2 regions of the Shewanella sp. SW24 genome follow, and region 1 is predicted to be linked to the other one. Evidence: predicted binding sites of a transcription regulator. Region 1 holds the regulator's gene; the other holds the start of a gene.
What was found. Region 1 encodes LexA, which represses DNA repair genes until DNA is damaged. Its sites were predicted from a motif close to TACTGTATNNNNATACAGTA; they were not measured.

Region 1 (3,162 bases):
TGGCCAAAATTACCTAATTTGCGAATGGCACCGAACACCTGCCACACAGATTCTTTTTTCTTTTTCTTACCGCTTAACTCTTTATGGTAAGTCGCCACTTCCATCACATGGTCATAGCCTAAATACACAGGCACAAGTGTGACAGGACGTTCAATACCGCGCAGTACGCTGTTCATCGTCATGGCGATCATGCCAGTTTTCGGCGCCAACAGACGGCCAGTACGTGAACGGCCACCTTCGGAGAAGTATTCCACCGAATAACCTTTAGCAAACAGCTGATCTAAATACTCACGAAATACTGCGGTATACAGCTTGTTGCCATTAAAACTACGGCGGATAAAGAAGGCACCACCGCGACGGAACATAGGTCCCGCGGGCCAGAAGTTGAGGTTGATGCCAGCAGCAATGTGCGGCGGAACCATGCCTTGATAATACAAAATATACGATAACAGCAGGTAATCCATGTGGCTGCGATGGCAAGGCACATAAACAATCTCGTGGCCATCGTGATGCAGCTGGCGAACTTGCTCGGCGCCTTTAATGTTGATCCCGCTATAAAGCTTGTTCCACAACCAAGTTAAGAAACGCTCGGCAATACGCACTAAACTATCTGAGTAATCGGCTGCTATTTCATCGAGGTACTCAATAGCCGTCTCGCGCGCTTGGGTCTCAGAAATCTTTTTACTGGCGGCTTCTTCTTGAATCGCTTTGCGCAGCGACTCAGATTTGAGTAACGAATGAAACAGTGCTTGGCGGTTTGGCAGCACAGGCCCTGTCATTACCTTACGTTGACGACGGAAATGCACGCGCGCAACCCGTGCTAACTTATGGGCAATCCCCATGTCGGTGCCATGTTCGTCAGCCATGTAACGCAGGGATACGGCATTCGAAAACTGCACGAAGTTATGTCGACCTAAGAACAGAATCATCAAGCACTTGCGCAGCCAAGTCGGGTTTTCCCGCTCAAATACGGCCGCCTTCATAGTGTCGTCTTCTTTCCCTGGCGTTCGACCCCAATACAAGCTCACGGGCACAAGTTGAATATCCAATTCAGGACGTTCCTTATGCACGGCTAACAAACGCATAAAGCATTCGAGGAAAGGCTCATTACCAGCACGTTCGCCAAACAGTGGCTTACGTCCTTGAAGACAGACAACCCGAGGCGCAGTCACACCATTAGCCACTAGAGGCTCATAAGGGCTTGGTAAACCTAACTTAGCCGTTATTTCGCTCAAAGCAGCTATGTCACTGAGAGATTCTGTTTTCATCACATAAACAAGGGGTCTGGAAGCATCCAGATTCAGATCGGCAAAGGGATCCTGAGGTACCACAATAGTGTGCACTAAGTGTTTTTGGATCCAACGTAATGATTTCAACCAAAGAGAGTCGTGTTTAGGCATTATTCTTATGCAATTAAGTGCGTTTACTAGCCCGATAGAATACCAGACTATGGGCAATATTCGCTAATTCTCTCCAACATAGCTAAAAAGTGGTTAATACTTGCGCTGCAAATAATACTGTATATACTAACAGTAACTGTATAGAAAAACAGGAAACACCATGAGACCTTTGACGCCACGCCAAGCTGAAATTTTAGAGCTAATTAAACGAAATATTGCCGATACTGGCATGCCACCCACTCGGGCAGAAATCGCAACCCGTTTAGGTTTTAAGAGCGCCAATGCGGCTGAAGAACATCTTAAAGCGTTGGCAAAAAAGGGCTGCATTGAGATCATGCCAGGCACATCTCGAGGCATTCGTCTGCCTGCGGAAATCGAAGATTTGACTGAAACAGGTTTACCGCTCATCGGCCAAGTGGCCGCGGGTGAACCTATCCTCGCCCAAGAACATGTTGAACAGTACTACCAAGTCGACCCAAGCATGTTTCATCCCGCCGCCGATTTTTTACTGCGAGTAAAGGGCGACAGCATGAAAAATATCGGTATTCTCGAAGGTGATTTGCTGGCAGTTCATAAAGTAGAACAAGCTAGAAATGGTCAAGTGGTTGTCGCTAGAGTCGATGACGATGTCACTGTTAAACGTTTCGAAAAAAAAGGTAATGTAGTCTATCTACATGCCGAAAATGAAGATTACTCCCCGATTAAAGTGGATTTAGGCTTCCAAAGTTTAACAATTGAAGGACTCGCCGTCGGTGTGATCCGTAATGGAGATTGGCTATGAATAAACTACTTGGCAATGCCCCCCGCCATCCGGGCCTGTGGCTCGATGAAGTCCGTGATGCTGACTATGACTGGCACCATGCGCCCATCGCCTGCATGCCAACTAAGACTCAAGGTCGCCAAGAATTAATTCATCTGAGTGCACAACTCGCTCAGTTAAGCCAACAGGGCCGTTGGTTAGTGCTCATCAACCCTCCAAGTATTGGCTACAAGCAAATGCTCGCCAGCGCAGGTGTGCGTATGGATAGAGTTTTGCTGGTACATGCTAAAGATGAAGTCGAAACCCTGTGGGCGATGGAGAAAGCCCTAACAAGTGGTACGTCCAGTGCAGTCATTACTTGGACTCAATCATTGGATGCGCGGGATAATCGACGCCTACAAATCGTGGCTAAAAGTGCCCGAGCTATGGGCATAGTGCTTGAAGACGTAAACAGTCACTTACATGCCGACGTACGCATTGAGCAAGGCAATCTCTTCGGTCAGCAATCTTTTTTTAGCGCTGTACACTAAATATTCATTTAATTTTTACCTTGAAAGCCGCCTCACCTATGAATGTGAGGCTTTTTTTTGGCAATTTTTCAGATAATTAGATAAATAAGTGATCTTGATCAATATTTAAACAGCAAGTATGGTTGGTTAAGTCGGTGATGATATATCACCTTCCGTGGTCAATGAATCGAGTATTTATCGAACTCGAAGCGCCACTAAAAATAGAGAACAGATTTATTTCAGCAGTATGTGCCAGCGTGGCTAATTACCAGCAGTAACAATACTTGATTAAAAGTAACAGCCGCCAACGCACGTTGAAGTCAAAAAAGCTTTTTTGGGAACTGAAGAGTTTGCATAGAGTTGAGACTTACTGTGTTGCTCTTCTTTGTAGTTGCTATTCGCAATTGGCAGAGGAGAAGTCTTGTGAAGCAATTGTTGTATTGTTTACTCGTGGTGCTTTTCGCACCACCGTTGACCGCCGCGGACATGCGGT
Region 2 (3,162 bases), on a different contig from region 1:
CTCAATAAACGGCTAGAGTGCTAAATCCAGCTGAGTCTGGCCGTTTAAGCTTGTGGCGACGACAAGAGTAGAATCGGTAAGGCCTACTGAAATCCCTAATAGACGAATGCCACGGCCTTCTTGCCTTTCCATAGCCTGCGCGAGTAGCTCATAGAACATTACAATCGAGACTTCATCGCTGCGGTGCTCAATTGTAGTCTGCTTGAAATCGTTAAACTTAAGTTTGACCACCTGTTTATGTATTTTGCGTTCCTTAGCACTACGACTTAAACGCAACGACAGTTCTTGAATCAAACTCGGCATCACCTGCTGGCACTGCTCTAAGCTATAAATATCCTTTGCTAACGTGGTTTCAACACCCACTGATTTGCGCTCTCTGTCGGCAGAAATACCCCGTTCATCTATGCCTTGGGAACGCTCAATCAACACGCCACCAAACTTACCGAATCGCGCTAAGAGCTCAGGTTTAGAATAAGCTTGCACATCACCACAGGTATTGAGCCCGAGCGAAGAGAGCTTTTCGGCGGTGACTTTACCAACACCGGGAATTTTACGCAGCGATAAGGTCTTAACAAACTCAGAAAGCGTCTCTGGTGTAATGACATATTGGCCGTTTGGCTTGTTCAGATCCGAGGCGACCTTAGCTAAAAATTTTACTGGCGCGATACCAGCCGATGCGGTTAAACCCGTTTCGGCTAAGATATCGCGACGAATCGCTTGGGCAATCAAGGTCGCAGAGCCCTTATATTGTTGGCACTCACTCACATCCAAATAAGCTTCATCTAAGGAAAGCGGCTCAATTAATTGGGTATAGCGGGAAAATATTTCACGAATTTGTAGCGACACTTCTTTGTAAACCTGCATCCGACCCGGAACTAAAATCAGCTCAGGGCACAACTTAAAGGCATAAGCCGTTGCCATTGCTGAACGTACACCGAATTTACGTGCCTCGTAACTGCAAGTACTGATAACACCGCGACGGTCGCTACTGCCGCCTACGGCTAAAGGCTTGCCACGGTACTCAGGAAAGTCGCGCATTTCCACTGCAGCAAAATAGCAGTCCATATCGATATGAATAATTTTTCGCACGTTGAATTCCTCCAACGCCAAAATACTGTATATAAAAACAGTAATCAAGTATTCCTGATAGATTTGGGCCAATAAGATGTGGCCTAGCGCTGGAAAAGAGAACAAGACAAGTGTGAGGAACAACAGACATGCTTAATAACTGAGTTTCCTAGGCCATTACACTCAGTGGCCTAGGTATTTACTCAACCTAAGGCTCACATCTTAGTTTGCAGGTAGTTTTGCAGCCCAACACGGTCGATAAGCCCAAGTTGTTTTTCGAGCCAATACATATGGTCAGACTCTGTATCGTCGAGTAATACTTCAAGGATTTCGCGGGTCTGGTAATCTTGCTTCTGCTCACACAGTGCAATCACTTTGCGCAAATCGTCCGCGACCTTGTATTCGTAGGCGAGATCATTACGTAGCATCTCTTCTACATCTTTACCTATGTTCAATGCCTCACGGGCGGCAACATTGGGTGTACCTTCGAGGAATAAAATGCGCTGCACTAATTTGGCTGCATGGGCTTTCTCATCATCTGACTCATGAGCGATACGCTCATAGAGTTCATTCAGGCCCCAATCTTCGTACATATGGGCATGGACAAAATACTGATCCATTGCCGAGAGTTCTCCCGTTAGGAGACGATTTAACGCATCGATGACGTCTTTATCGCCTTTCATATCTTGCTCCTATTGGTTGCTAATTTGCGATTGTAGATAATTTTGAATACCGGTTAGCGTAATGAGCTCTTGCTGCGACTCGAGCCAATCTAAGTGCTCTTCTTCGTCTTCGAGAATATCTTCCAGCAGATCGCGACTCACATAGTCCTGTTCGGCTTCACACAAGCTGATCGCATCACGCAGCAATGTAAGCTGCTCTTGCACCATGGCCAGATCGCAGTCGAGCATCTCTTGGCTATGTTCACCAATGCGAAGTTTTTCGAGTTGTTGCAGATTAGGCAGACCTTCCAAAAACAGCACTCGCTCGATGAGCTTATCGGCGTGCTTCATATCTTGGATGGATTTTTTGTATTCGACGTGGTTTAACTTCTCTAAGCCCCAATGTTTAAACATGCGGGCATGGAGGAAATATTGATTGATGGCGGTCAACTCACAGGTAAGCACCCGATTCAGTTGCCCAACCACTTTAGGATGACCTTTCATAAGTTACTATCCTTGGTAAGCGTGAAAAGATTGATCTAAATCAAGCTTCTAGCCTAGTACAATTTATCGACCAACTCAAATTATCTTTATATTTCACTCACTTAATGATGAAAAGCATTCTCATTCCTGCTTAGATTAACTTGCTATCCCACTCTAATCCCAAGGATAAATCTCAAATGATTAACCCGTGTAAGAAAATACGAGGCAAAAAAATAGCCCCCTAAATCGGAGGCTATGATCGAATCAAGACTATTTAGATAATGCGGTCTTTCGTTAACTTCTCACGACGCGCTTCTTCAGCGGCCATACGACGTTTACGTTTGTCACAAGGGTCATCACAATCACACGCTTTCTCAATCCCTAGAACACCTAAACCGCCACAACTTCCTTCAACGGCTTTGCGCTTGATGAGATAACCAATCGACATGAGCAAAAAGAAGACTAACAAGATCACAAATGCCGCAATAAAAGAGGTCATGGTTTACTCCAAAAACTAAATAAGGAAAGGCTTGAAGGCGTCGCTGTAATAAACCTTAAATCCGTCGCCTTGCTTTTCGATTAGCATTATCGCCAAGTGTTCCTTCTTGGCAAGCTCCAATGATGCTTCTGTGCCCAAAACCATCATGGCCGTCGCAAAACCGTCGGCCGTCATACAATTTTGATGCAATACAGTCACGGATGCTAACTTATGATTTATCGGCAAACCAGTACGCGGATCGATTATATGCGTAAAACGTTGGCCGTCTTCTTCATAATAATTACGATAATCACCAGAGGTCGCCATCGCCATAGTACCAGGTGCAATAACCTGCTGTACGGCTTCAGAGCCATCATTGGTCGGTTGCTCTATAGCAACACGCCAAGAGCTTCCATCACCTTTGGCACCTTTGATACTCAGTTCGCCACCAATTTCAACTAAATACCCAAT

Region 2: the regulator LexA is predicted to act here: its motif matches at 1,113-1,132, upstream of dinB (DNA polymerase IV).

Annotation. Positions count from the first base shown of each region.
Region 1 is NZ_JAKKSH010000011.1:106,082-109,243, reverse strand. It holds gene plsB (glycerol-3-phosphate 1-O-acyltransferase PlsB) at 1-1,400, opposite strand, end outside; gene lexA (transcriptional repressor LexA) at 1,561-2,181, shown strand; gene L5M17_RS11145 (cell division inhibitor SulA) at 2,178-2,690, shown strand; gene coxB (cytochrome c oxidase subunit II) at 3,093-3,162, shown strand, end outside.
Region 2 is NZ_JAKKSH010000018.1:56,110-59,271, forward strand. It holds gene dinB (DNA polymerase IV) at 13-1,089, opposite strand; gene bfr (bacterioferritin) at 1,284-1,751, opposite strand; gene bfr (bacterioferritin) at 1,761-2,234, opposite strand; gene nqrM ((Na+)-NQR maturation NqrM) at 2,488-2,712, opposite strand; gene L5M17_RS15225 (FAD:protein FMN transferase) at 2,728-3,162, opposite strand, start outside.